2 linked regions of the Pleurocapsa sp. PCC 7327 genome follow. The protein of the gene in region 1 binds, or shares a complex with, the protein of each later gene. Links are inferred from orthologs where the notes say so. Each region holds a gene or a part of one and is shown in the gene's direction. Other genes may lie near its edges. The genes, in order: pheT and pheS.

The links.
Region 2: the proteins of pheT (region 1) and pheS are in contact, whole or in part, in a crystal structure (PDB 6P24), measured with the Escherichia coli proteins. The link is inferred for Pleurocapsa sp. PCC 7327 from one-to-one orthologs.

What each region holds. Positions count from the first base shown.
Region 1 is NC_019689.1:23,755-39,057, forward strand. The notes cover bases 8,057-11,166. They hold pheT (phenylalanine--tRNA ligase subunit beta), read left to right. Parts: upstream 8,057-8,448; coding sequence 8,449-10,884; downstream 10,885-11,166. Other genes in these bases: PLE7327_RS00145 (hypothetical protein), read right to left, coding at 8,057-8,314. Also shown: PLE7327_RS00120 (HAD family hydrolase), read right to left, coding at 1-1,184; PLE7327_RS24150 (hypothetical protein), read left to right, coding at 1,837-1,986; PLE7327_RS24630 (hypothetical protein), read left to right, coding at 2,060-2,206; PLE7327_RS00125 (YifB family Mg chelatase-like AAA ATPase), read left to right, coding at 2,274-3,803; PLE7327_RS00130 (DUF6683 family protein), read right to left, coding at 3,840-4,628; hormogonium polysaccharide biosynthesis glycosyltransferase HpsN, read right to left, coding at 4,630-5,658; hormogonium polysaccharide biosynthesis protein HpsL, read right to left, coding at 5,682-7,463; more of PLE7327_RS00145, read right to left, coding at 7,529-8,056; PLE7327_RS00160 (glycosyltransferase family 1 protein), read right to left, coding at 11,811-12,890; PLE7327_RS00165 (glycosyltransferase family 2 protein), read right to left, coding at 12,936-13,796; PLE7327_RS00170 (glycosyltransferase), read right to left, coding at 14,029-15,303.
Region 2 is NC_019689.1:856,687-871,642, reverse strand. The notes cover bases 377-3,139. They hold pheS (phenylalanine--tRNA ligase subunit alpha), read left to right. Parts: upstream 377-1,135; coding sequence 1,136-2,143; downstream 2,144-3,139. Other genes in these bases: PLE7327_RS03845 (WD40 repeat domain-containing protein), read left to right, coding at 2,587-3,139; PLE7327_RS03850 (DUF4870 domain-containing protein), read left to right, coding at 2,172-2,525; surE (5'/3'-nucleotidase SurE), read right to left, coding at 377-1,009. Also shown: PLE7327_RS03865 (DUF3727 domain-containing protein), read right to left, coding at 1-128; more of surE, read right to left, coding at 200-376; more of PLE7327_RS03845, read left to right, coding at 3,140-3,603; recombinase RecA, read left to right, coding at 3,941-5,002; PLE7327_RS03835 (carbohydrate ABC transporter permease), read left to right, coding at 5,135-6,034; PLE7327_RS03830 (carbohydrate ABC transporter permease), read left to right, coding at 6,089-6,937; PLE7327_RS03825 (glycosyltransferase family 4 protein), read right to left, coding at 6,944-8,149; PLE7327_RS03820 (GDP-mannose 4,6-dehydratase), read right to left, coding at 8,347-9,321; PLE7327_RS03815 (glycosyltransferase family 2 protein), read right to left, coding at 9,439-10,362; PLE7327_RS03810 (Npun_R2821/Npun_R2822 family protein), read left to right, coding at 10,470-11,492; PLE7327_RS03805 (glycosyltransferase family A protein), read left to right, coding at 11,506-12,273; PLE7327_RS03800 (nuclear transport factor 2 family protein), read right to left, coding at 12,314-12,703; PLE7327_RS24710 (hypothetical protein), read right to left, coding at 12,729-12,899; PLE7327_RS03795 (cytochrome b/b6 domain-containing protein), read right to left, coding at 12,905-13,507; PLE7327_RS03790 (alpha/beta fold hydrolase), read right to left, coding at 13,604-14,452; PLE7327_RS03785 (hypothetical protein), read left to right, coding at 14,670-14,956.

The sequences.
Region 1 (15,303 bases):
GCTCGTTGACTGAGAGCATTTTGATGTACTGTCAATTCCCGCAAGGTGCGCACGACTTGCTTGAGTTGCTCTTGTTCCAATAATTCCCGAATCACGGGGCGATCGATTAACTTTTGTCCTTGATTGGCGTCGTAATGAACTCCCAAAATTCCTTCGCACTCAAAGGCTTGGTTGAGATTCTTGATTTTGTCATCGACAAAGATGGTTTGCTCGGCAATGCGATCGTATTGCTGCGTCCAAAACTCTAAAAATCGGCTGGCAAATAAAGTCGCATCGACGGGCGTATAGCCGAGTTTTTTTAATACCCAGTTGTATTGCGCGATCGCGTATTGACTCAGTTGTTCTCGACTAATCTGTTTTTGCTCGTAGGCAACAAAATTAGGAACTTCTGCTTCTTCTCCAAATATAGCTTCCCATAACTGCTCGATCGCATCATTGGGAAGGTTCACCTGTAATGCTTCCTTGGCAAAAAGATCTAAAAAAACGTGCTGTTTAAATGATAAATATATTCTCGGATCGGGTTTGCTAGCGCCAAATTTTTCGGACACGAGCATGATGAGCCACTGTAAATAATCAAACTCATGCTGTTCCAAAAAATATTCGATTTTCGCCATAAAATTATTAGTTAATCCATACTGGCGAATCCCCAACTTATGAAGACACTGTAATACCTCACGATTTTCATGTTTTGGATCGTAATGACTGTAATACAGTGTCAAAAAATTTTGAATTTCTTTGTTGGTAATATCGACAGGTTCTTTGCCAACTTCGGCGAATACGAGATTAAAATGTTCGATCGCATGACGAGCAAATTGTTCGGGAGTCGCCCGACCAATTTTGAGGGCATCATAGTTTACGCCGGGAATCGGATCGCTCTTAAAAATAATCTCCCAAAGCTTTATTAATTGTTCTTTGCTTAAATCGATCCCATGCGATCGAGCGTACAGTTCGATAAAAAACTTATTATGTCCATCCATCAGAACTCCGCCAAAATCCCAGGCAATGGCATGGGTATTGTGAACGCGCACGAGAATCTTTTCGATTTGTTCTAATGCTTCGATCCCTAAATATTCCGAACCCTTTTTGACGATATTCAGACAATCGGGAAGATTCTCCAGTCGATAACGATCTCGATCTTGATAGGTAGGTTGCTTTGGTTCGATTTTTTCGAGAGTTTGTAACATGGTCTTGCTATGGGAACGATTTGATTTTTTTCAATGCGATCGACGCACAAACGTTTAATGCCTGTGCCAAAAGATAGTAGTAAAGGACGCTGAGTTTTTTGAGTTTATATTTAGAAAATAATAGTGTATTGAAGCTTTAGTATTTTGTATAATAAAACGCTTTTTTGTCTTATAGTTAACGATTAAAACGCCGTAAAAACTATTGGCTTTATTGACAGCAATTTTTATATCAATGTAGTACAGAGTATGTTTATAGATAAATAGCTTTCGTTTTTATGTATTTAATTCAATGGCAAAAATCTTTGCGATAAATATTCTTGACTAGCGATCGGAAATTAGTTAGCAGAGGTGGGTTTATCGAAAAACGCGAGCGATTTCCCTACAGTTAATCTAAAAAAACCGCCCCTACAGTAATGATTGGTTTTTAATGTAGCGTTTTGTAATCTTTTGCAGCTCGACAAGCTAAGTTGCGATCGCTAGAAAATTGGTATTACAAAAGCATTGCCAGAAAGAATTTAGATTGATTTAACAGGACAAGCGTAATCGAGTCTAGAGCGCTTGCCTTCTGGCATTAAAATGATGGGATATAAGAATTCTTCCAACCTTATCGACTGTCTTGGCGATCGTTGACAGCGAAATCGGCGATGCGCAATTGGCTCCTGCTGAATATGAAATAGTGCGCCGACATTACGAAACCGGGTCAAGCTTGCCTGATAAGAGCTGGAATCTATCGGGAGACGGTTCGCCCTGCCGTTTCGGGAACGCAAGCAGCACCGATAACCTTTGCGTCCTACAACAATGAGGACGTAACGATTTCTGGTACCGATCCTGTCCTGGGGTGGTCGCCGTTTCGCGACTCTATTTTCCGAACCAAGGTGGTGTTACCTCCAGGTTCCTCTGCGATCGATAAAGGTATCCCTATCTCTGGGTTGACCGACGATTTTGTCGGTAAAGCCCCCAACATTGGTGCCTATGAGTCGGGAGAACCGAGGTGGCAAGCTGGCGCGAATCTACAGCGTTAGACGCATAATCTGCGCTTGTTTGGGGGAATACTAAGACTATACAGACAAGCAATCGAGTGGAAATTACATGTTAGCAAGGGTTTGGAGTGCGTCAATCGTTGGGATCGACGCGGTTAAAGTAGCGGTAGAAGTCGATGTTTCTGGAGGACTGCCAGGGATCGCGCTAGTGGGTTTACCCGACGCAGCGGTTCAAGAATCTAAGGAGAGAGTCAAATCCGCGATCAAAAATGCGGGATTTGCTTTTCCAGTCCGCAAAATTGTGGTTAATCTCGCCCCTGCCGACTTGCGCAAAGAAGGACCGATCTTCGATTTACCCATCAGCATCGGGATTTTAGCCGCTTCCGAACAAGCCAACGCCCAACTGTTGGAGGATTATCTTTTTCTTGGCGAAGTTTCTCTCGATGGTAGCTTACGCCCCGTAGCAGGCGTTTTACCCATTGCTGCCGCCGCCCAAAAGATGGGCATTCAAGGTTTAATCGTCCCTGCCGATAACGCCCAAGAAGCTGCCGTAGTCAAAGGAATCGCGGTTTATGGATTTAGAAATCTCTATGAAGTAGCAGACTTTCTCAGTCAACCGGAGAACTATAAGCCAGTCGCCTTCGATGCTAAAGCGGAATTCGATCGCGCCCCCCAACTCATTTCAGACTTAGCAGATGTCAAAGGACAGACTCACGCGCGTCGCGCCCTCGAAATCGCAGCCGCAGGCGGACACAATCTTATTTTTGTCGGGCCTCCCGGAAGCGGAAAAACGATGCTCGCTAAGCGTTTGCCCGGTATTTTACCTCCCCTGAGTTTTACCGAAGCCCTTGAAGTCTCCCAAATTCATTCGGTGGCAGGATTGCTCAAAGATAAAGGGTCTCTGATTAGAGAACGTCCCTTTCGCAGTCCCCATCACTCCGCTTCTGGACCTTCTTTAGTCGGCGGCGGGAGCTTTCCCCGTCCAGGCGAGATCTCCCTGGCACACAGAGGCGTGTTATTCCTCGACGAACTAACCGAGTTCAAGCGCAATGTGTTGGAATTCCTGCGCCAGCCCCTAGAGGATGGATACGTCAGTATTTCGAGAACTCGTCAATCGGTTTCGTTTCCGGCGCAATTTACCCTAGTGGCAAGTACCAATCCCTGTCCCTGCGGTTATTTTGGCGATTCGGTTCAGCCTTGTACCTGTTCTGCCCGCGCGCGCGAGCAATATTGGGCAAAGCTTTCAGGACCTTTGATGGATCGAATCGACCTGCAAGTAGCGGTTAATCGACTCAAACCCGAAGAAATGACCGGACGAGAAACGGGAGAAAATTCCCAAACGGTCAGAGAGAGGGCGATCGCAGCTCGCGATCGCGCCCAGCATCGATTGAAAGACGATCCGGCAGTCCGCTGCAATGCCGAAATGCGATCGTCTCATCTGCGGCGTTTTTGCCAGTTAGACGATCCCAGTCGCAACTTGTTAGAAGCCGCTATTCGCAAATTGGGACTGTCTGCCAGGGCAATGGATCGTATTTTGAAAGTCTCGCGCACGATTGCCGATTTAGCAGGGGAGGAAGCTTTAAAGAGCCACCACTTAGCAGAAGCGATTCAATATCGCACCCTCGATCGCCTGTCTTAGAGAAGATTTATCAAGTCAATCAATCAACATCATGGATTAGCGTGCGGCGACAAAGCCACGGCTAGTAAGTTCGATGCGATTGAAGTCCCAGCCCAGCTCGCGCGCACTGCGAATGATGCCTTCGCGCAGCCGTGCTATGCCGGTACTGTCACCGCGCTGCTTGAGATCGTTGAACACAAGCACCGACATCAGCGCCTGGTATGCCATTGAATCGGCGACGGTTTGCTTGTCAGCATCGCTCATGCCATGCAGCAGTGAGCCAGCGAGCAACGCCTCCGCAACCTGTTCTGCCGCGCCCTTCATCTGAGGCGGTTGCGCCTGCGTTTCGGTAAGCACTTCCCACTGCAAAATCAAGAAAGCAGCCATATTGTGGGCAAGGTTATCAGGATCGTAACCATAGCGTTGGATTAAACGGCGAAATTCGCCGACAACATCAGCCTGCGCGAACTCGCAACGAATCTGTACAGCCTGTTCGGGAGACTGTGCTGCAAACTGCTCAGCAATTCGATCGCGCACTTGCATTGTGACCTGTGGTGAGTAGCGAAAGCTCAGGGCGCTAGCTGGCAGAGTCTCCCCAGTCAATCTCTGAGCCGAAATGGTTTGTGGACTGACTTCAGTAAGCGCTTGTGCTGCCGAAGTACCGATGCCAATTGTGGAGGCATAAGTACCTTGATGGTCATAGAATGCCATGTATGGGATGTCTATGTTCGAGATCTGCGCAGCAAGTGGTAGTGGTGAGAAGACCGCTGCAATCAGCAGGGTGCCTGCAAAAATGAGCTTGCCGCTGGCGGCTCGGTCGATCGTACAGTTGTTTCCTTCGATCATATTAAACTTTTGCTTGCTGGGTGACTGGTACTGCCGATCCTTCTAAATCCTGACGAGAGTAAATTTGTCCGTTTTCCCACAGCGATTTTACCAAGGTACTGAGGGCATCAAGAAAGCCTAAACTATAGAAAATCCCTCTTGTGAGAATTTTAATAGGAGAACCACCTTTGTTACAAGGGGGATTGCCGAGAACGTGACAGTCAAAAAGTTTGGCGTAGAGGCGCAATTGTTGGACGGGTGTAAGATTTTTGAGCGCCATAAGGAAATGATTGTGATAAAAAGTAAGCTGGTATTGGAGCGATCGCGTGTTGATATCGTGACAGCCGCCCGTTTCTTCCCCTAAATGTACTAGATAAGCTTCTGGGTCGTACCAGATATGATAGCCCGTCTGCCGCAGTCGCAAGCAAAAGTCCGACTCTTCTCTCACCGCACTTCCTCGAAACCGTTCGTCAAACCAGATGCCGCGTTCGGTAAAAATATCTCGTCGGAAGGACATGTTACAGCCTCTGGTAGAAATGACGCGCTGCGGTTTCACGGTATGAACTAAATCGATGTAATACCAAGCAATGCCGGGATCCATTGCTTGAGGCGGCAAATAATCAATGCTGTAGGGCGAATCTTTGGGATTTATCTTTTGGGAATCGGCTAATTTCATGCGATCGAAAACTCGTCCTGCGACTGCCCCAATTTCTGGACGTTCTTGGTAATTACGCGCGTGAGCTTGTAAATATCCCTCTGGTAGCTTTACATCGTCATCGATAAACAGAATAATCTCTCCAGTCGCTCGCCGCACGCCGTAGTTTCTTGCCCCCGGCAAACTCGCCCAATTGACGCGAAACCAGCGAATCTTTCCACTTTCTGCCAGTTGTTCTAAATAAGCTTCAACGGTGGGGGTATGAGTTGGCGTTTGATCGATAACCAGAACTTCAAAGGCAGAATAGTCTTGTTTGAGAACGTCCTCTAGCGTTTCTTGGAGAGGTTCTTCTCGCCGATAAGTTGGAATAATGATGGAGATTGAAGGAAAAACCATCTGAATTATATAAAGTAGCTGTTCTAGGCAGCAGAAAGTTTCTTTTTACGTAGGTTCGACTTTTTGTTTTTGCTGCGGGAAGAATTTTTCCCTTTGACAGCTTTCAATTTTTCTCGTTCTTGTTTATCGATTTCTGGCAATTTGAACAGCACTCCGGCAAACAACCAGTAATACACTGCTACCGGGTCGGTATCTAGGGGATACCAGTAGGGAAAATAGCCGATAATTAACATGAAAACCCAGAAACTGGAACCAAAACTGTACAAAGCGCGATCGCGTACAGAACGATAGCTCTTAAAAGAGAGTATCGTCAAGTGGGTAATAAAAATCATAAACGCAATCAGTCCGGGCCATCCGATTTCAAAGAGCAGTTTGGGATGAAAAGTTTCTACTAGCGATACCGGACCGAAAACGCGCGTAGAGTTAGTCGCTTTGCCTAATCCCCTGCCTAAAATTCCTGTTTGGTTGGCTAGAGCATATTGAAATTGCTGCTGAATAAATTGCTGAGGAGGCGAGGTATTCCAACGACCGACAAAACTGTCAATCCTCTCCTGGATAAAATCTGGGTTCAAGAAAGAGAAAAAGAGAAATAAAACGAGCGTAAGTCCCACGCCAATCGGAATAAATCGCTTCAAATTGGCTATCTGTCCGGTAAGAACGAGCAAAACTGCAATCAAGACTGGAACTGCTGCCAGTGCCAGACGTTGACCGCTGACTACGGCATTGACAAACACCAATCCCATCCCCGTCAAACCAGCTGCCCGCCAAATGAAAGAGGTATCGCTAAACGCAGTCGCAAAGCAGATGCCCGCATTGGCAACTAAAAACCAAGCCCAATGCCAGGGAGACACAAAAGTTCCCGGCAAGCGAATCTGTCCCACTTGCGGGCTGTAGAGGAGAGCGCCACCGACTAAACATTTAGCCTCGACGGTCGGTTTGAAGAGATCGTTTCCCATCAAATTTCTCGTTCCAACGCACCGCCCCGTTTTCAACATCCAATATTGTGCCAGCCCCAGAAGGCAACAGGCAATCGCCAGCATGACGAGAATGCGACCGAGAAGCAGTAGCTTCTTTTTGTCGTTGATGAGATAGTAGGTGCAAAAGATAAGCGGCACATAACCGAGTAGCACCTTAAGTCCCAAAACTCCCTGGAAAAAAGGACTTCCTTCTTTGCAGGGGTTTAGAACCACCAACCCCCTCTCGTTTAAGATATAGTTGCCTGCCGCATCCAGGGCATATCGCTCGTTTGGTCCCAAATCCTGGCAGTAAGGAAGCAATTCCTGCATGCCGTTGACCAAAAATAAGGTGAGCAAGCAGCTAAATAACAGGAGGCCCAGGGTAGGCAATAATTGTTTGGGAATTAGGATCGGCAGTCGCTTGCGCTTGCACTGCACGACCAAAGCAATAAGAGCAGGAACGTAAATTGCATCTTTACTCAACTGAAATAGAGCATTTCCTCCCCCTATCCAATAGGTGATGGTTCCGCTAAAGGGCATGTAGATGAGAAATACCCAGAGGGCTAAACGAGGATAGTTATAGCATAAAAGCAAGGAGGGAATTCCCGTAGCCACGATCGCGGCAGGTCTCGTTCCTACTAGCAGCACCAATGGCAGACCGACAACGATCGCAAAAGCGATCGCAATCCCAACGATCCCCAAAAGTTTTTTGCGCTCCTCTTTAGCTTTTCGTTTCTCGGCTAGTTTCTCTTTGAGATCGAGGGGTTTTTCTCTAGTTTCCCTGAGATCGCCAAAAAGTTCTGTAAATACTTGAGAGGTTTTGAGTTTTAGTTTTTTTGCTCTAACCATAGTCTTGCTTGAGGGATATCCTTTTAGGAATTTATTAAAAAAATCTCTAATATATCTCAGTTAGACTAGACGATACTAGATAAACAAAATTCTTCTCGTATCGATTTCGTTAATTTTCTACGATTGAAAAAATTAAAGGAAAAATTCTTGGCGTTGCCATAGACGTTATCTCCGTATCCTAATATATAGATCGCGCCCGCAAAAGGTAAGGGAGCAAGCGGCATTCCTTTTTCTGTTAAAACGTCGCGAACTCTAGCGTGAAGAATGTAATATTTATAGTAGCCATAACCTCGATTGTATTCGGGATTTTCTGGTAAAAAATTCAAATCATATCTTAAAATATTACTCGTTCCGCACATTCGATAAAAATTCTTTCTTGTTAAATAAACATAGGAAGTATTTTCTTGATATTTATATCCCCTAGAAACATACCAACCATTGTTTTGAGGGTACTGCTCGACAAATTCAGCTAAATGCTGGTTGACGCAATCGTCAGCATCAACCGCCATTGTATGAGAAGGAGAAAACTGCGCGGCATAAATCAAACCTTTTAAAATTTTTCGTCCTTTATCGGTATCTCCTCTCGCGACTGGATTAGTTTCTTTAGGTAAGGGAAAATCGACTTCAAGATAGGTAATTTTCGGGTGAGTGAATTCAATGTTTGGTTTTTCGTGGCAGACAACGATAACGTGAAAATTAGGCGAAGTTTGATTGCACGCCGATCTGACAGTTCTCTCAAATAACTGGCAGACGCGCTCCCAAGACCTTGAAACTTGCGGACTCTTGAGGGGGATGACAAAAACTAGCATATAGATAAACTTCTCGATCTCGATTGCTTCCCGAAGTGCCATCACTCAATTGTGGCATACTCGAAATATGGGCGCTATTATTTAAGGCAATCCAGGACTGGAAAAGAAAACGACCGGATGAAAATTACGCGATCGGGTAAAATAGTCAAGCTGAGGTAAGTAAAAGCAACGAATCGATGCGGATTTCTGTCAACTGGCTGCGGGAATTAGTAGATGTCACTCTCGCTCCTGAGGAGTTAGCCGAAACGCTAACCATTGCTGGCTTAGAAGTAGAAGAAATTGAAGATCGCCGTCAATTAGCCGATGGCGTTGTCATCGGCAAAATAGTCGAACGCCAACCCCATCCAAACGCCGATAAATTGAGCGTCTGTCAGGTAGATATCGGTCAACCAACTCCCTTAAACATCGTCTGCGGCGCGCCCAACGCACGGGCAGATATTTACGTCCCAGTCGCGACAGTCAACACCTATTTACCTGCGGTTGACCTAAAGATTCGCCCGACTAAACTGCGGGGAGTTCGTTCGGAAGGGATGATTTGCTCTCTAGCTGAGTTGGGCTTAGAAAAAGAGTCGGCAGGCATTCATATTTTCTCCCAAGAAAATCTAAAATTAGGCGGCGACGTTCGCCCCTTGCTGGGGTTAGATGATGTCATTATCGATATTTCCCCGACAGCTAACCGCGCCGATGCCTTAAGCATGGTAGGAGTCGCGCGGGAAGTCGCCGCCTTGACGGGGGCTTCGCTACACCTTCCCAAAGTTTCTCCGATTTCTATTCCAGCAGGAGATGGAATTCTCAGCCTCAAAGTTGCCGACAAACAAGCTTGTCCTGCTTACATCGGCACCGTCATCGAAGGGGTAAAAATTGCCACCTCTCCCGAATGGTTGCAACGGCGACTGCAAGCCGCAGGCGTGCGACCGATTAATAATGTAGTTGATGCGACTAACTATATTCTTCTGGAATGGGGACAACCGCTACATGCCTTCGATCGCGATCGCACCCAAGCCCTTGCCGGCGGAGATAGCCTCACTATTGGGGTGCGCTTTGCCAGGGAGAACGAATCGCTAAAAACCCTAGACGGTCAAACTCGCTCGCTCAAACCGCAAAATTTATTGATTACAGCTAACGATCGCCCCATTGCCTTGGCGGGAGTCATGGGTGGAGAAGAGACAGAAGTTCATCCAGGAACCCAGAATATTATTCTAGAAGCCGCCTTATTCGATCCCGTGGCGACGCGCCGTTCTTCTCGCGCTCAAAGCTTGCGTACCGAGTCTTCAGCCCGTTACGAACGAGGCGTTAACCAAGCCGAATTAGACATCGCCTGTCACAGAGCGATCGCGCTGATTGTCGAGTTAGCAGGCGGTACGCCCATCGCTCAAACCATCGCCGATGGGCGCGAGAATACAAAGAGTCAGTCGATCCAACTGCGTCTCGCTCGCGTTCATCAGGTTTTGGGTGCTGTTAAACGAGACAATGCGATCGGTCAAATCGAAGCCGAAGATGTCGAGCGAATTCTGACCGATTTGGGCTGTCAGCTAGAACTCGTCTCCACAAAAGACAAAGTTTGGACGGTTACGGTTCCTCCCCACCGCTGTCGGGATTTGGAAAGGGAAATCGACTTGATTGAAGAGGTCGCTCGCCTGTTCGGTTACGATCGCTTTATCGATAAGCTTCCCGATAAAACCGAACCGGGCGGTCTTTCTTTTGAAGATCGGGCGCAACGGCAGCTAAGAGAGGCTTTCCGAGCCGTGGGACTGACCGAAGTGGTTCAGTATTCTCTCGTCAAGCCAGAAAAAGATGAGGTCGTCCTCGCCAATCCTCTCTTTGTCGAGTATTCTGCCTTGCGGACGAATTTACTGGACGGACTGATCGATGCCTTCGAGTACAACCAGTCTCAGGGCAATGGGGCGTTGAATGCTTTTGAAATCGGTCGCATCTTCTCGAGATCCGAAGATGGTGTGCGGGAAGCCGACTCAATTGCCGGAATCCTCGGCGGCGATCTGATGAGCGAAGGGCGCTGGAGCCGAAGCGGCAAACCAGCGCCCATGACTTGGTATGAAGCCAAAGGCATATTAGAAAGCGTCTTCGCTCGCCTGGGTTTAGCGGTAGAATACCAACCCGATCGAAAAGACGCTCGCCTGCACCCAGGGCGTACTGCTTCTTTGTGGTGGGGCGGCAAGCGTCTGGGAACGTTCGGACAACTGCATCCCCAACTCAGGCAGCAACGCGGTTTGCTCGATGCTGTTTATGCTTTTGAGATGAGTTGTAGCGTTTTGCTAGAAGCGCTTGCTCGCGAAGACTTGCAGACTCCTCGCTTCCGTCCCTATTCGACCTATCCCGCTCTCGAACGAGATTTGGCTTTCTTTTCTCCGGTAAAAGTATCGGTTGTCGAGCTAGAGATGGCAATGAAAAAAGCGGCTGGCGGTTTATTAGATAAGGTCGAACTATTCGATGAATATCGCGGCGAAAATGTGCCGGATGGGCAGCGGAGTTTAGCCTTTAGTTTGGCGTATCGATCCAGCGATCGCACTCTCACTGACGCGGAAGTCGAACCCGTCCACAACAAAATCCGAGAGGCGTTAGTGGAACGATTCAACGTCTTGCTTCGGAGTTAATACCAATTTTCATTAGTCGCGATCGACATCCTTCTCCCCTCTCCCAAATTGGGAGAGGGGTTGGGGGTGAGGGCAATCAACCATCTCTGTCATCTGAGATCTTGTACCTTTGGCATCAACGCCCAGAACGGCCGGGTTCGGGCGCGTTGCGGAGCGTAGCGGAGTAACGTCGCCTGCAACCCTGCAACCCAGTGTTAGGCGCATTCACCGAACGCGAGACTCGCACCTGAAACCGGATACAACTGTTTATGCACGCTTTGCCACAACTCCACGCACAAAGAGCGCAAACGGAACGAAGCAAATCAGCCCCATAGTAAAGACCACCATAACATCGGTTATTACGAATGGAGCAGTGGTTAAGAATGGCTGTAACAGCAAAAAGATTATCAAAGCAATGAATAACATACTAGCTTGAAGGCATAGATTATGTAGTTGTATAACACGAAGAAGAGCGCACCTGGCCAACAGAGTAGCCCAACCAGTTTGCCACGCCATGTTAACCACATTGAGCCAAGTAGAATTGGTAACCCGACGAAAAGATTGACCATATCATTGGATACGAACGCCCGAAGCAACTCTTCCGTTGGATAAATGGTGGTGCGGTATAGAAGCCCAGCGACAGATACAGTCGCCATGAGTATGGCAATAAAGAAAGAGAAAGCATAGATTAACGCGAGATCGCGCTTGATTGGCAAAGCAGTTTGATGGTCTTGATGTGAAATCATTTCTTTCAACTCCCTGAACTTGGAAGTGTGCGCCTAACTAAAGTTCTAGGCTCAAAGCCCAACTCGATTAAAATCGACTGAAATTCCTATCGGGTCTTCTTTAGAAGACTTTTTCGCTCGGACAGGAAATTCATTACAAGAGCAGTTGTTGAGAATGATGCAAGATCTCAGTTTTATGGAACCGTTACGATAATTTCGATCTTAAAGATATCTCTGAAGAACTTCTACAGTTGCTCGTCCCGTTTTTGCCCAGCTAAATTGGCTGGCTCTTTCTAGACTCAGTGTACTCAAGCGCGATCGCAATCCAGAATCCTCTGCCACGCTTGCCATCGCTGCCGTAATCTCCTCAACGTTGTAGGGATCGATTAACAGTGCTGCATCTCCAGCTACTTCCGGTAAAGAGGAGAGATTGGACGTAATAACGGGAGTGCCGCAACCCATCGCTTCGAGTACTGGAAGCCCAAATCCTTCCCAAAGCGAAGGAAAAACTAACGCTAACGCTTGATTCAGTAAGATTGGTAGCTGTTCGTAGGGAACGTAATCGAGGAATTTGACGCGATCGCGCAAACTCAGCGCCTCCACTTGCGCTTGCAGTTTTGGCGTATAGCGTTTGTCAGGCGGTCCTGCTAGCCAGAGTTGACAGTCGCGATCGGGAATTTTCGCAAAAGCATCGATGAGACGGTGTAAATTTTTGTAAGGATCGTGACGACCGAGATAGAGAAAGTAAGGCGGTTGCTCATCCTTACTAGGCATATTTAGTTTCCGAAAATGATTTGCGTCGTAGGCGAGAAGGATCGGCGTAATTTTCGCTGAGGAAATCCGGTAAAACTCAGTAATGTCTTTAGCAGTGGCTACAGAATTGCAAATGATATGTTCGGCGCGATCGAGAACTTGAGGGATGTAGTAACGGAAATAGGGAGTTAGGGGAGAAAAACGCTTAAGAAAGCGTAATGGAATCAGATCGTGAACCATTACGATAAAATGACAGTCAGTATAAATAGGAGCTTCTGGGATTGGGGAAAATAATAGTTTAGATTGTAGTTTTTTATAGATTGGCGGCAAATGAAACTGAGTCCACAGAAGGCGACGAAAATGCCCTTTTGTTCCGTAAGCGGGAGACAAATTATCGGGGATGAGGTAGCAGTTAAATTCAGAGTATTTTTGAGGGGTTAATAAAGTAGAGTTAAGGTTTTTTAAATATAGAAAAAGGTTTCTTGCATAATTACTTATTCCTGTGGGCTTTGAAAAAACAACGGCTAAATTTACTAATAAATCGCTCATATTTTATTTTTAATCTTTTAAAAAAAGAGAGTGCCGTTTATCATCTTATAACGAAACCCTATGCGATCGCATGAAATAATTCAATATCCCAGCTACTTTACCTAAGGCTTTTTTCGGTTTAATAAATATCAAAACAGAAGCATTAAAAGTAAGCCGAATTAATCTGAGAATAAAAAATAGCTTGTTTGTATATCTTTCTAAGGTTAATAAATAACTATAGGTACTATGTTTAATTTTCTGAAAAGGATTGCGATCGGTAATTGAAGAAGGTTGATGAATTACGCTAAATTGTTTTGTAACTGCAACTAAATGTCCTTGATTAGCATAGCGTCTACAAAAGTCAAAATCTTCATAGTAGAGAAAGTAAGCAGAATCGAATTGAGGACATTCGCTAAAGTTGCGAAGATTAATTATTAAACTACAGCCCGAAACCCAATCGCAAGGCACATAAGCTGAGTCTGTATTTGATACCAGATCTTCTGTAAAAATTGCGCCAGTCGCAGGAATAAAACGACCGCCAGCAAACCAGATTTTCTTGACAGCATTGTAGATAATAGTCCCAAAAATTGAAACTTCTGAATAATTATTAAAAAATTGAATGAGTTTCTTGAAATTATTTTCTAATAGACAAGCATCTGGATTAATTATCCAAACAATTGCCTTCGGATTTTGAGTATAAATCCAATTTAATCCTAAGTTACAAGCGCCACCGAAACCCAAATTTTTAGGAGAATCTAAAATAAATAGATATTTATTTTTTATAAAATAAATAGATTTATTTTCTGGAGAGTTATTAACAATAACAATCTGGTACGGGATATTTTTATATCTAGAAATAGATTGAATTAAATTATCTACTAATTCAGTTGAATGATAATTAACTGTTAAAAAATAAAGTGCGGGCATCGGATCGCATAAATAAGAGGATATTTGGCAAGTCCAAGATCAGTAGAATTTGTCATTGTGAGTGCAATCAAATGAAGCAAACAATCCCAATTTTTCCCCAATTTTTCGTTGAAACTGAGATGCTTCACGTAGCGGAGTTTACCCTCGAACGGAGTGAAGGGCTACGTTGGGCATGACAAAAACTATACTTTTCAAACATTCTCTAAGTTGGATATGATTCTTTTTCATACATTTAAAACATTTCGAAATTCGAAACGCGCTTAGATAGATTGGGATTGTAATAGGGATCTCGCGTCAAACCATTTAAATAGTGTTTCCATTTAGTTTTTAATTGCTCCAACTCGCCAGTTTTTAAACGATTTTTACTGCTAGTCGATGTATAACAAATGAGTTGGGCATAAGGGGTAACTACATTGCGATAGCCTGCTTGATGAGCAGCTAAACATAAATCGACATCGTTGTAGTCAAGAGGAAAATTCTCATCCATCCCTCCCAACTGTTGAAATAGTTCGCGTCGCATCATCAAACAAGCACCCGTAACAGCTAAGTAGTTTCTGTTAACAATATTGGAACAATGGTATCCTGAATGAGCGCTGTCAAATCCATAGAAAGCATAGCAAGGATTTCCTTCGAGAAGAATTATTCCTGTATGCCTTATGTAGCCATCAGGAGATAAAAGTTTTGCCCCGACTGCGCCAATTTCTTTCTGTTGTGCCAACTCCAACATCGACTCTAACCAGTCTGGGGTTATAATCTCGGTATCATCGTTTAGTAACAGCAAAAATTCCCCTTTGGCTTTAGCTGCGCCTTGGTTAATTCCTATAGAGAAGTTAAACAGTTCGGTACAGCGCACTAGAAATGAATTTGCAGATGAGATTGTTTCTAGCGCGGACTCTGGAAGCTCGCATCCATCAACCACAATAATTTCATAGTTGCGATAGCTACTCAACTGCTCGATACTATCGATGCAATTTTCCAATAAACACCGGGAACCGGAAGGAGTATCTATTATTTTCCCAGTACTAGAAATGATAATGCTTACTAGAGGATGTCCGATAATATCCCGTCGTACTCTATAAATACCTGGATTGGCTGTTTCCTTTACGCGTCCCTGATACAAACTGCGTTCTAGCATCGCTTCTAAAGCTTTTTTTCCAGCTGCAAATGCCCACGGTTTTGCTAACGAACCAGACGCAGCAGAAACGGTTATATTACGCCAGTGATAGAGAATTTTGGGAATATGGTAGATATTGTTGGTCTTTTCTACAATTCGCAATATTAGGTCGTAATCTTGCGAGCCATCATATTCGCTGCGAAAACCGCCAATTTTCCGAATAAGGCTAGTTCTAACGACACCGAGATGACAAGTATACATTGTGGAATAAAAATACTCCGGCGACCAATCCGGTTTGAAAACTGGATTAAAACGGTTGCCGCGAGCATCTATTTTATCTTCGTCGCTGTAAATAAAATCTGCGTCTGGATGTTGATTAATTAACTTAGCGTT
Region 2 (14,956 bases), 840 kb from region 1 along the record:
TAGGTGGTGTCTTCTCGATCGAGAGAATTCTCAACATAACATTTTAAAGTTCGACCTTCTTCATCAGTTAAGGTCACTTTTTCTTCGTCATCGAGTTCGTTTTCTGGATTAAATCTGAAGGAGGACATATAACTTAGAAAAATCGACGCTTGCTTAGAATATCACAAATTTTATTCGTTATTTGGCAATTAATTGGGATTTATAGGTTAAAACCGCCAATTGTATATAAATGTTCGACTCCCCAAACATCGGTAAGATTATATTGCAAAGGGGTAATTGTAATATAGTTTTTCCGAATTGCTTGTACGTCGGTAGGAATGTCAGAGGGTAAATGAAAGTGTTCGGGTTGTTCCAACTCTTCAATAACTTCGCCAGCTAACCAATAATAACTTTTTCCGCGCGGATCTAATCGCTTTTCAAAATTTTCGATATAACGGCGCAACCCTTGACGCGCGATCGCAACCCCAGCAATTTCCTCAGCTTTGACAGGGGGTACGTTAACATTAAGCAAGGTTGCCTGGGGTAAGGGGCGTTGGGTTAAGCGTTCGAGCAAAGTAACCGCAAAATCAGCCGAGGGTTGGAACTCGCGAAACGTAGGAGAAGCTAAACTGATAGCAATGCTGGGAATTCCCTCGATAGTGCCTTCCATCGCCGCCGATACCGTCCCGGAGTAAAGGATATCGGTACCCAGATTGGAACCGTGGTTGATGCCAGAAAGGATAAAATCGGGGCGAGTGTTGAGAACGGCACTGAGAGCGAATTTGACGCAATCGGCAGGCGTGCCCGAACAAGACCAAGCGATAACGGCGCTATGAAAAACCGAGTCGATAACTTCAGCTCGAATCGGATGGTGTAACGTTAAACCGTGACCCGTTGCCGATCGCTCGCGATCGGGACAAACAACAGTGACATCGTGTCCCACTTGTGCCAAAGTATTTGCCAGCGTCCGCACGCCAAGCGAAAAAATCCCATCGTCGTTACTGATCAGAAGTCTGAGAGGTTTTGTCATGGGCGATCGGGTTAAGCAATTGAATTCCAATTTCTACCGTATTTCCATTTTCCAATACTGACGAGCGATCGCTATTAGGTAAACTGGGATTAGCCAGCTAGATCGATAGCCAAACCCATTATCAGCATGACCATCACATCTATAAGCCAAATAGAAAGCGAACTTCACTCGCTCCAGCAAGAGGCAAAAGTTGCGATCGCGCAGGTGACAACCCTCGCTCAATTGGAACAACTGAGGATCGATTACCTTGGTAAAAAGGGAAAACTTTCCCAAATCCTACGGGAGATGGGCAAATTAAGCCCAGAAGACCGACCGCGCATTGGCGCGCTGGCAAATGAGGTCAAAGAAAGTTTACAAGAACAATTAGAACGCCAGCGCCAAGATTTGCAAGCCGCCCAAATTCAGGCGCAGCTGGAAGCCGAAACCCTTGATGTCACAATGCCTGGAGTCGGTCGTCCTCTGGGTCGAATTCACCCTCTCAACGGCACTATCGATCGCGTTTTAGATATTTTCGTCGGTTTGGGTTACAAGGTCGCTACCGGACCCCATGTCGAGACAGATTACTACAACTTCGAGGCGCTCAACACCCCAGCCGATCACCCAGCGCGGGACATGCAGGATACATTCTATCTTCCCGACGGCAATTTGCTGCGTACCCATACCTCGTCGGTACAGATTCGCTACATGGAAACCCACGAACCGCCGATTCGTATCGTCGCACCCGGTCGAGTTTATCGTCGAGATACGGTAGATGCAACTCACTCGGCTGTTTTCCATCAGGTCGAACTATTGGCAGTCGATCGCGGGTTGACTTTCAACGACCTGAAAGGAACGATTAAGGAATTCATCCGGCAGATGTTTGGGGCGGAATTGCCCGTACGTTTTCGGGCAAGCTATTTCCCTTTCACCGAACCGTCGGCGGAAGTAGACGTACAGTGGCAAGGAAAATGGCTGGAAGTGATGGGGTGCGGCATGGTCGATCCTAACGTCCTCAAAGCAGTTGGGTACGATCCGGAGATCTATACTGGATTTGCTGCGGGTCTGGGCGTAGAACGGTTTGCCATGGTGTTGCACCAAATCGACGATATTCGCCGCCTTTATAATAGCGATTTGCGCTTTTTGCGACAATTTTAATTCAGTTACCAGTAACGGAGCTAATCTCATGAACGATACTTCACTTTCGGGCAAACGAAGGCTACTGTCGGCACTATGCCACGGTTCGATTTTCTTTAGCGCTCTACTCGTGTCTATTGGCATTCCGATCGCGATTCTGTTTGTTTCCGACGACTCAGTTATTAGAGAAAATGCCAAAGAAGCCCTCAACTTCCACTTAAATATTTGGTTTTATGGAGCAATCTATGCCGTCCTGACTGCGCTTTTGATCGGGTATCTACTGCTGCCTTTAGTTCCTATATTTATCCTGCTCACCTGGATTTTGCCGATTATTGCGATCGTCAAAGTCATCGGCGATCCCGACAAGGCTTTTCGTTATCCTTTTATCTTCCGCGTGCTGTAGCAGCGATCGAACTTAACGAGATGGGATGAATAGATAGACGCAAACAACCGACAGGATATCGATGCCAAAAAACTCTTTAATTGCTTTGCTAGTTAGCACTAGCCTGATGACGGCAGTCGGCTTCTCATTTTTGGCTTCTAAAGCAATGCCTCAAGAGGGAAAATCCTCTCTCCTTGCCCAGTTGCAAAAATCGCCAGTCAATGTTAGAGAAATCAAAGAATTTGCTGGAGCAATTACTTCTTTGGCTGTCAGTCCCGACGGACAAACTCTTTTAGTTGCTTCTGGGGACGGAAAGATCGCTGCCATTGCTCTCAACGAGTTAAAGGAAATCTACACGAAAACTTTCCCCGCTACGCCTAACTCTCTCGCGATTAGTTCTGATGGTCAAAGCATGGCTGCTGCCGCTGGCGAAGAAATAGCCGTTTTTCGCGTGAAGGATGGAACTCAAAAGGCGACTTTGCGAGGTCATGTTAGCAAGATAAGCACGCTTGCCTTCAGTCCCGACAACAAAATGCTGGTTAGCGTTAGTGGCGGCGATCGCACTATCCGAATTTGGAACCTCGAATCAGAAGATTTGCTCAAAACCCTGGGGGAAAAAGTCGGTCCAGAAACAACCGTTGCTTTCAGTCCCGACGGACGATTCTTTGTCACTGGCTCTATTGGAGAGGATCGTACCATTAAGCTTTGGGACGCGCGATCGCTGCAATTGCTAAAAACGTCCTCCCAACAGCCCGGCTATATCTACGACGTGGCGATTACGCCCGACGGACAGAAAATCGTAGCGGCAGTAAGGAATCTGGTTAAAGTCTGGCAATTTGACAGCGGCGAGGAATTATTCTCTATGAGAGGAGCGCGCTTAGATTTGAACGCGATCGCAATTTCCCCAGACGGTCGAACGGTTGCTACAGCCAATAAAGAGGGAACGATTACCCTTTGGGATCTCGCCACGGGTCAGCTATTGACGACTCTCAAAGGACATCGGGGATGGGTCTTAGCCCTTGCCTTCAGTCCCGACGGAAAATATCTCTACAGCGGAGCCGAAGATAAAATTGTCAAAATTTGGCAAATAGCTCGCTGAAGAAGGAAGAAGATCTAGGTTAGAAGACAGGGAGACGGGGAGTTTGGGAGAGTGGGAGGGTGGAGAGACAATTAACGACTAACCACTAACCACTAACCACTAACAAAGGGCTTTTGACTAATCCCCAATCCAAAATCTCAAATCTAAAATCAAATAACTGGTAACTGTTCCCTAGCCAGACTAAAATGGAATTCTGGCTGGCATGATGAATTTCTATTGCAGGCGAGCGACTCATAATAAATCTACACATTGAGTGAAGTGCCAGCAGAAAACAAGCTAAACTAGATAGATACTTTTGTACTATTGAAAAAGCGAATAAAGACTTCTTGAGGCGTTAATGGCTGCTATTACTAACAATCCCGATAAAGAAAAAGCACTAAGCTTAGTACTCAATCAAATCGAACGCAATTTTGGCAAAGGTTCGATCATGCGCTTGGGAGATGCGTCTCAGATGCGAGTCGAGACGATCTCTAGCGGCTCGCTCACGTTAGATCTAGCCTTGGGAGGCGGTTTGCCAAAAGGTCGCGTCATTGAGATTTATGGACCAGAAAGTTCTGGGAAAACAACCCTGGCACTCCACGCGATCGCAGAAGTGCAAAAAGCTGGCGGCGTTGCCGCCTTTGTCGATGCAGAACACGCTCTCGATCCCACCTACTCAGAAGCTTTGGGCGTGGACATTCAGAATCTGTTAATCTCTCAACCAGATACGGGAGAAGTCGCTCTAGAAATTGTCGATCAATTAGTGCGATCGACCGTTGTCGATATTATTGTAGTTGACTCCGTGGCGGCGCTAGTCCCCAGAGCAGAAATCGAAGGAGAAATGGGCGACAATCAGGTAGGCTTGCAAGCTCGTCTGATGAGTAAAGCCCTGCGGAAAATTGCTGGTAATATCAGTAAATCTGGCTGTACGGTTATTTTCCTCAACCAGCTACGCCAGAAAATTGGCGTAACCTATGGCAACCCAGAAGTGACCACGGGAGGAACGGCACTTAAGTTTTATGCCTCCGTTCGGTTGGATATTCGTCGCATTCAAACCCTCAAAAAAGGCAACGAAGGAGAATACGGAAACCGAGTGAAAGTCAAGGTCGCCAAGAATAAAGTTGCGCCTCCTTTCCGCATCGCAGAATTTGACATTATCTTCGGTAAAGGAATATCTAGAGTTGGCTGTTTGATCGATTTAGCCGAACAAACTAACGTCGTCAACCGCAAAGGAGCTTGGTACAGCTATAACGGAGAAAATATCGCCCAAGGACGGGATAATGCCGTTAAATATTTGGAAGAAAACCCGGAAATTGCCAACAAAGTCGAGCAGCAAGTCCGCGAAAAACTCGATATCGGAGCTGTTAGTTTTGCTTCGTCAACCAGTGACGACGAGGAAATAAGTTTAGAAGACGAGTAGAAAGCCATCAACTTAAGCGAGGGCGGGGGGTAGGAGAGACGTTCTGGAGTCTTTTTCTATGCTCTGCTCTTTTTTTTAACTAAAATTTTTATACAGTAAAACAGGTCTATTCTTAACCATCAAAAATTGCTAATGGGCACAAGCAATATCGAACGCCAGGAAAAAAACACGGGATGGTTAATGGTCATCCCAGCATTATTAATTCTGGCGTTAGTTTTTATTTATCCCATCGGACGCGCTTTTTGGTTAAGTTTATTTACCCAAAATCTAGGCACGCAGCTACAGCCAGTTTTTGCAGGATTCGATAATTATGTGCGGATGGTAGGGGATGGACGCTTCTGGCAAAGTATGGGAAATACTGCTGTTTTTACCGTTATTAGCGTTGTCCTAGAACTTATTTTAGGAATGGGGATTGCCCTAATTTTAAATCAGTCTTTTAGAGGACGAGGAATTGTCCGCACGATTGCCATTCTTCCTTGGGCACTGCCGACAGCTATCATGGGGTTGGCTTGGGCTTGGATTTTCAACGACCAGTATGGAGTGGTTAACGATCTCTTGCAACGTTTGGGGTTGATTGATGAAGGGATCAATTGGCTGGGAGATCCGACCTTAGCAATGGTATCGCTGATTATTGCCGATGTCTGGAAAACGACTCCTTTTATTAGCGTTATTCTCTTAGCTGGACTGCAATCTATTCCCCAGGATCTTTATGAAGCTTATGCCATTGATGGGGCAAATTCTTGGCAAAGTTTCCGTCAGATTACCTTACCTTTAATTATGCCGCAAATTCTCATTGCGATGTTATTTCGCTTTGCTCAAGCTTTCGGGATTTTCGATTTGGTACAGGTGATGACGGGTGGCGGTCCTGGAGGTGCGACAGAAACCGTTTCTATTTATATCTATGCAACGGTAATGCGCTATCTAGATTTTGGTTATGGGTCGGCTTTGGTTGTCGTGACATTTTTATTGCTAATAGCAGCTGTAGCTCTTACAGCTTTTTTGCTGGCAAAAGTCAGAACGAGGAGCGATTAGTCAGCAATTATTTGCGCTGTAAATTCTGAATTGTTTGGTTAGGAGTTCAGAAGAATGAAGATAAAAAAATTAGAGAATATGTTTGAAAATCCGATTCTTTGGGTTTGTGTTGCACTCGTGGTTATCTTTTGTCTTAGCCCCATTCTCTGGCAATTTCTAACTTCTATCAAAGTCAATCAAGAGATTTCAGCGGTTCCTAATGTCTACTTTCCGACTCGAATTACGCTAAAACATTATAGTGAATTATTTAGTCGCCGTCCGTTTTTATTTTACATTTTAAACAGTGCTTTAGTCTCAATTCTCTCAACTCTTTTATGTTTGGCAATCGGTTCGCCTGCTGCTTATTCATTAGCAAGATTGCGGCTTCCAGGCAAGCAGATTATTCTCACAAGCGTTCTTATCATTACGCTTTTTCCCTACGTTTTACTGTTTTTAGGACTGTTAGAAATTATTCGCGCGATCGGCTTAGGAAATAATTATTTAGCCTTGATTATTCCCTACACGGCAATTAATTTGCCTTTAACTATTTTAGTAATGCGAAGTTTTTTTCAACAACTTCCAAAAGATTTAGAAGATGCAGCTAAGGTAGATGGTTATAAAACAATTCCTATGTTATTAAATATCGTGCTGCCAATGACAATTCCCGCACTGATAACTACAGGAATTCTCACGTTTATTTTTGCTTGGAATGAATATATTTTTGCGCTAACGTTTATCACTCGCGAAAGCATGAAAACAATTCCAGTGGCAACGGCTCAATTGGGCAGTACTACCGTCTTTGAAATTCCCTATGGAGCGATCGCTGCTGCTACTGTTTTAGGAACGTTTCCTTTAGTCGTATTAGTATTGCTTTTCCAACGCCGAATCGTTCAAGGATTGACGGCAGGTGCAGTCAAAGGTTGAGGGTCATCAGTTTGTGAGGACTTGCTCGTAACTCTTTCCCAGTCGTTCCCAAGTGTATTCTTGCTCGATTAATTCTCGTCCGTTACGAGATAAAGTTTCTCGCAATCGAGTATCTTCAAACAGACGACTAATCGCCTCTACATAGTCTTCGACGCGGTTGGCACGCAAGGCACGTAAAGGGACATTCGGGCGATCGACTTCTAAGCCTTCCAAACCGCGATCGCTAGCGACCACCGGCACTCCTGCCGCCATCGATTCTAGGGTTTTGAATTTCATGCCAAACCCCGTGCGCAAGGGAATAACTGCCACGGTAGCTTTATGTAAATACTCGGCAACGGAAGGAACGCGACCCGTTACCGTAATTCCAGGACGTTTGGCTAAAGCTTGTACTTCTGGGGAAGGTTTGGAACCAACTAAAGTTAGAGTCGCATCCGGGTATTTTTGTTGCACGACGGGCAAAACTTCTAGACTAAAAAAGCAAGCCGCATCAATATTGACAAAATAATCCAAGCCGCCGACAAAAACTAAATTATGTCCGCCAGGATCGGCTTTTCGGTAAGGAAAGGTTTCTAAATCGACTCCATTGGGAATTAAAATTATCTCTGCTTCTGGTGCAAAGGCTTTCATCTGCTGTTCGTCTTCGTCGGTTGTAACGACAACGCGAGAAAACTTGCGTAGGGTTTGCCGTTCGTAGCGGCGTAGTAAAGGCAAGTACAGGCGATCGCGCCATTCGTTATCCGACGTTCCCGTTTCGAGTTGATTTTTACAAGTTCGGTAGACGGAACTGTGGATATTAAGTATTGTTCGTACCTGTTTTTTCCACTCCGGACGGATATAGATTTCATTGACGCTGTGTTCGCAGGTAATTACCTCAAATTTTTCAGCTGCGACTGCTTTATCGATCCATTTTTGGATTTCCTCGCAGTAGAGAAAGAGAACGTTAGGCGGCGTTCCTCTCAGCAAAAATTGACCAAATCGCTTTATTTTTGCAGGTATTCCTGCTTCTAGCTCAGTTGGACGGGGAAAGACTACTAACTCCTTGACATACTGACGCAATGCCTCTATTTCTTCCGTTACGTCTTGCGATCGTTGGGTAATCAGCGTGACGGCATGGTTTTGAGTAAGCGTCTTGAGTAAATTAAACGTCCTTCCTTGCGTTCCTCCTCGCGTTGGGGGGTAGGGGAAGGTAGAGCAGATCGTTAGAATGTTCATTGTTGTTTATCATTTGTCATCTGTCATTTGTCTTTTGTTATTGGTCATTGGGAAGTAGTCGTAGGGGCGAGTTTATCTAAAAACGCGAGAGATTTATCTACGCTTACCGCACAAAACCCGCCCGTACAATGGTTAGTCGTTAATTGTCTCCTCCTCTTCCCACACTCCCCACACTCCCGGTTCTCCCCATCCCCTCGTCATTCCCTCACATCATCATCGTTCATTTTCGCTTCTACCATCATGCGGACGACATCGGGCATTTTATATTGAGCTTGCCAACCTAAGTGTTTTTTGGCTTTAGCGGGGTTGCCTCGACTAATGGCTAAATCGGTAGGTCGCAATAAGCTAGAATCCGTAATAACACGATCGCGCCAGTCCAATCCAACACAAGCAAACGCCTCAGCGACGAATGCTTCTAGCGAGTAACTTTCTCCAGTGGCGATCGCGTAATCGTCAGGTTTGTCTTGCTGTAACATTAAATGCATCGCTTCTACGTATTCCGGCGCCCATCCCCAATCGCGTTCGATCGAAATATTGCCCAGATGAAGTTGTTCGTTACTTCCTTTGGCTATCCGAGTGACGGCGGCAATAATTTTTTGCGTGACAAATCGCTGGGGACGCAAGGGAGATTCGTGATTGAAAAGAATGCCGGAACAGGCAAAGATTCCGTAAGCTTCGCGGTAGTTGGCCACTTCCCAAAAAGCAGCCGCTTTTGCTACCGCATAGGGACTTCTGGGACGAAAGGGAGTCGTTTCATCGGCAGGGCAATCGCCGATATCCCCAAAGCATTCACTAGAACCCGCATTGTAGAGTTTGATCGGCGCACCTGTAAAGCGAATTGCCTCCAGAAGATTTAAGGTTCCCGTGGCGATACTTTCCAGGGTTTCTACGGGTTGCTCGAAAGAAAGACCGACTGAACTCTGCCCCGCTAGGTTGTATACCTCGTCTGGCTCAATTTTCATCAGCACTTGCAAGACGCTGCGAAAATCATTGAGCGACATGGATTCTAATTTTACTTGCTCGCGGATTCCCAGACGCGCCAGATTTCTAAAAGAGGACATTTGAGCATCTCGCGAGGTTCCGCAGACGATATAGCCTTTATTTAAGAGCAGCTGTGCTAAATAAGCTCCATCTTGTCCCGATACACCACAAATTAATGCTTTTTTAGTCATTAGTCATTAGTTATTAGCTAGTAAGTTATTAGCTAGTAATTAGAAGATGCTAATTAGTAGATAGTAGTTAGTCGCTAGGTGTTTTCTTCCTACTAACCACTATCTACTAACAAAAAACTAAGAACTAGATTTCCCGCCTAACATCACTTTAATAACTTCAGTAAGATAACCGATTTGTCCGTAGGCATAGGCGAGATTGTCAAAGCGCGCGGCGGGGTCATTAATATACTTCAAAGCTTTGTACAGCCCACGGAGCAAACGTTCTCCGCCGCGTCCGAGTTGAGCGATTCCCGTGCGCCCCGCCACTTCTTCTCGATAGCATTCGCTCACGCCTTGCCACCAACTGCGTTGCCAAAACCAGTCCGGTTTTAAGCGTTCTGGCGCGACGTTGTGCGCGACGAGGGCATCGGGAAGATAGGCAACTTGCCAACCGTGTTGGAGGGCTAATTCTGTCATATATAATTCTTCGTTGGATAGCAATTTTTTGCCTATTCGCCCCAAGTTAGCATCAAAACCGCCCATTTGTTCGAGAAATGTACGTCGAAGGGAATAATTTAATCCTCTGGGAGTTAAGCTAGGTTTGTCAATGTAGACGACGCGATCGCCGAGGTCGTAGGCACCCAGTCCCGCTGCCATGTCAGGAGAAATCCACTTGGGAGGGATGATGCCGCCAGACCAAATTAAGGTGACTTTACCGCCTGCGATCGCCAGTTTTTCATTGCTATGGTAGGCTTCTATTAGTACCCTCAGCCATTGGGAACTTGCCTCAGCATCGTCATCGAGGTAGGCAAGAATCGGTGCGGACGTTTCTCTGGCGCCTGTATTGCGGGCGACGGACAAACCGAGAACGGGTTCGTAGACGTATTTCAATCGAGGATGGGAAAGGCGCGATTCTATGACCTCTTTGGTGCGATCGGTAGAGCCATTATCGACTACTAATACTTCAAAATCGTTGCACTCTTGAGCGAGTAAACTATCAATGGCTGCTCCTAAGTAATTCTCTCGATTGTGGGTACAAATAATAGCAGCTATCTGGGGCATAGCATTAATTCTAGATATGTATATTTAAATATAGCCTGCTCGATTAAACCATACTACGGTCTATAATCGCAAATTGCGATCGCTTAGCTAAGTTAGGAGTTTTTTCAATGCCTTCCAAGGGAATTTATACCTTAGCAAATGATGTCGTGTACGATCAACTGGTGGCTCTGATTAATAGTATTGAAGCCAATGTCAGTTCCGATCTGCCAATTTGTATAATTCCTTACGACGATCGCCTCGAAAAGGTCAAACAAGAGATAAAAAATCGACCCAACCTTATCCTGTTTGAAAAACAAGAATCTATTCAACGATGGGAAGATTTTGCTCGTGAGGTTTGGAACGCACATTCGAGAGCGAAAGAGAGCAAAATAAACCGTCCGAGATGGTATAATAGCCATCTACAGCGAAAATTTGTGGCTTTTGACGGCGATTTTGATGAATTTGTTTTCTATGAAGCCGATAACTTAGCAATGAAGCCAGTAGATGGCGTATTTAAAAAATTACAAGAATATGATTTTGTCTTTGACGACTGGGAACATAAAAAAGCCACTTCCGTAGCAGCTTTAAATATTTCCCTAATTGAAGCCTCAACGTCCTATCGAGAGGCAGATATTCGACCTAAAATTCACGATGCCAGTTTTTTTGCTTCTAAAGCAGGTTTTTTTTCGCCTCAAGAACTTTTAGAACTTAAAGAAAAACTAATCGAACATAAAGAAGTTGAATGGATTAATGGACTCGGTTGGTGGGATGATGTTTTTTTGTTTAATTATCTAACCTTTCGCTGCGATCGCCCGCTTTATAACTTTACTCTTTCTCCCGATGGCAAAGATAGAACGGGGAACTGTGCCGATAAAGATCCTTTTGTCAATATCGATAATGTTCTCTATAACGAACAGGGATTAAAACCCATTCATCGCATTCATTATATGAATTATTCTTCTAGCGATTTTGCTCGTTTGTGTCGGGGAGAAGATGCAGATATTCGTTACAAAGATATCTTCTTATACTATCGCTTTCTCAAGCAACCAGAGCTAAGACCAGCAAGATTAATCCCCCCTAGTTTGCTGACGAAAGTGAACCGTTTTTGGCAAAAAGCGGCTCAAAAAATTTCTAGAACGTTAGCTAAATAAAATCGCAATAACTATGTTAGCTTTTATTATTCCTCTCAAGAGTCCTAAAGTATCGAGTTCGTGGGAAGCAATTTCTAAGTTATTTGAAAGAAGCATTCGTTCGGTTTGCAATCAGACTTCATCAAATTTCCAAGTGATTGTTGTCTGTAACGAAAAACCCCAGATTCAATTTAGCCATCCTCATATTACTTACATTGAAGTTGATTTTCCCCTACCAGGAGCCGATCTAGAATCTAAAGATTTTGATAGAGAACGTAAAGTTTTAAGAGGACTAAATCATGCTCGAAAACTCGATGCGTCTCATGTCATGATTGTCGATGCAGATGACTGCGTTAGTAAACATTTAGCTAAATTTGTCGGCGATCGCCTTCAAGAAAATGGCTGGTTAATTAGAAGAGGTTACTGGTATAAAGACGGCAGTAAATACATAAAAATTATGCGAAAAGGATTCGAGCGCTACTGCGGTACCAGTACCATTATTAAAACTGACTTATACGATCTTCCCGAACAGTTTACAGAAGAAGAATTAACCTGGCATATCTATAAATATTATCGTCACAGAGAAATCAAAAATACTTTAGAAAAAAGAGGAAAAATTCTCGATACCCTCCCTTTTGCTGGTGCGGTTTACATTAAACATGGAGAAAATCTTCTTTACGGACAAGCTCAAAACCCAAAAATCTCGATTAAAAGTCGAATTTTGCGACTTAAAGCTTTTTTGGATCATCGAATTCTAACGCCAGCCATTCGCGAGGAATTTAGCTTGTACGATCTAGCCTAGCTGTATAATGATAGTCGTAGGAGTGCGCTCGCGTCTCTACTCAACGCATAATCGGACTGCCATGATGGTGAACTAAATACCATTTTTGAGCCATTTTCTCAAAAATATTAGTTGCTGTCGATTGAGCTTGAAACGATCTGCCCCGGCTAACTTGCAGTATGGTTTCAATAAGAACGACATAAGCAATTTGAGAGCCTATTTCTATATTGACTAACTCGATACCAATTTCTAGATAGTCAGTATGGCGAAAAATTTGCTCCCAAGAGTGACGGACTTCTTCCCAACCCTTTAACACGTTACCGCCGGGATGAATGCACAGACTACCGCCTTGCCACCAGACTAGGCTCATTGCCTTAATATCTTTTTTCTCAAAAGCTTGATAAAAAGCCTCGTTAGTTGCTAATATTTCCGTTCTATCAACATCGGACACGATCTTAAATCCAGTTAAGGAATTATCAAGAGTGGATAGATGATTTTGTATTTATTTTAAGAGCGATCGCGCGGATGCGAGATGATGTTTCATCTTCTGTTTCTGAAGGAGAAAACAAAGGGGAAACAAAGGCAAAAACAATCCCTGCCATCACCAAAATTTCTACCCCTATAAGAATTAAATTCCTTTGCTTCATCGATTTTATGGTTTCTCGCGATGTAAGAGAGAACGGACTTTTTGCCACCACAGGCGAGGCGAATCTTCTGGTTTATGCTGCCACTCAAACATCGATACGATTAGCGCGATTCCGCCAACCTTAACTGACATGAGTAGGTGGATGAAGAGACAACAGGTTAAAATTCCCCATCCCAACAGATGTAGTTGATACCAAATATGATGTAATTCTCCAGCAGGAAGCCATTCTTCCTTCATCTGTCTTCCCGTGATGAGAGCAAAAGTAGCTGCAATTAACATTAAGGTATTGACTATTCGATGAAGAGTGTACCACCAAATGGGTTTACCTACCTGCGTCAGTTTTGCCAACGAGTCGGCTTGAACTAAACGTTTTTGACCCCAATGAAAACTGTAGATTGCCAAGGCAGGCATAATCAACAGAAAAGTTAAACCAAATGTGCCGTGAATGCTGATAATGTCGTTAATTTTGGGTAGCGGAATCCGAATCAAACGACCGTCGTAGGTATTGTAGACCCAAAATGAGGTAATAATTGCCAAAACAGCAATGAAAGCATTAAAACCGTGAAGGATTCGGAGCAACAAAGGTTGATAGGGACGAGAGCGAGACATGGTTTCTGTTGTACAAAATCTACACTGTCATGGTTGGATGGCTTCTGGTAGCCAAGTTAGATTTTAATTTCATTTATGCCTGGGTTAACCGAATAGTCAAACTACCTGACGGCGTAAAAAGTTAGCAATTTCACCTCCAACTTCTTTTGACCAATGTTCTTGAGGATAATGTTTGGCTTCCTCTAGCTTAGCCAATTCTACATTTGGTTTAGAATTGGCTAACTTTTGGGCATCTTCAACAGAAAGCCAGGGATCTGCCATTCCCCAGATCATTAGGGTGGGTTTTTCCCAACTAGAAAAGCCAGATTCCACCTCTGCTAGGGTTTCGGAAAGTTTTAAGTTTTTGATTGTAGCCACTAAAGCGCGTCCTGCCGCAGAACTTTTGAGAAAGGGTTGGCGGTAGATATCTAAATCCTTATCAGCAATGACAAATCCGCTTCCTCCCTCCAAAGTGCGATCGACCAATAGGGGATCTTGAGTTAACATATCTCCAATCAGAGGCAGTCCCCACTGTTGCATTTTCCAGGGTAATTTAGCTGTAGGGAACAAAGGAGTATTAATGATAACTAAGCGATCGATCGCGTCTGAATTGCGCAAAGCGTACTGCAAACCAACCGAAGCGAGAAATCCCTGAACGACGAGGGAAAACTTGTTAATGGCTAAAGATTGAATAAAAGCAGAGAGTGTTTCTAGATAGGCATTTGGGGTATAAGCAAAATCTCGTTTTTCTGGTTTAGCCGAAAAACCAGAACCAATCCAATCAGGCGCGATCGCTCTAAATCCATATTCGGCTAAAGCTGGCATAACTTTGCGCCAGGTATAACTTTGAGCGGGTAAACCATGCAGCAACAAGACGGGTGGCTTATCGCTTTCTCGATTTGGGACAACTTCTCGATAAAACCAGGCGAGCGAACCAACTATAAGAGAATTTTCTACTATTGCCACTGGGGTTTGTTATCCTTATTTATCAATTCATTTTATTTTCTGTCACCTTACTGCTTGTTGGCACTTTGAGCAACCTGGTAGGAAACTCCTCGCAACTTGTTCTAAGCCGATTCTCTTTAAATCCTGCCAAGGGATACAGTAAATCATTTTGGTTTAACTTGTAATAAATAATAAAGTCCTTTAACAATCCTGAGTGACTCATAGTAGGAGGGCGGGCATGAATGCATCAGAGCAAGCGAAAGGATTAGAAATAACCACTAAAATTGCAGCAGTCGTCAATTTATTTAAGGCTGCATTTCCTGATGCCAGAGCCGATTTAAAACCTTGGCGCAACGATCCCGATACTCGCGAGTGGGTCGATCCCCATTCTATCGATATTGGCTTTCATTTTCCTGGATGGAGTCCGAGATTCCAAAGTCGCAGTATTCTGGTACAGATTCGCTTTCACCAAGATCCTGAAGATAAGTTCCAAAGATTGATCGGGATAGAAACTGTAGGATTCAA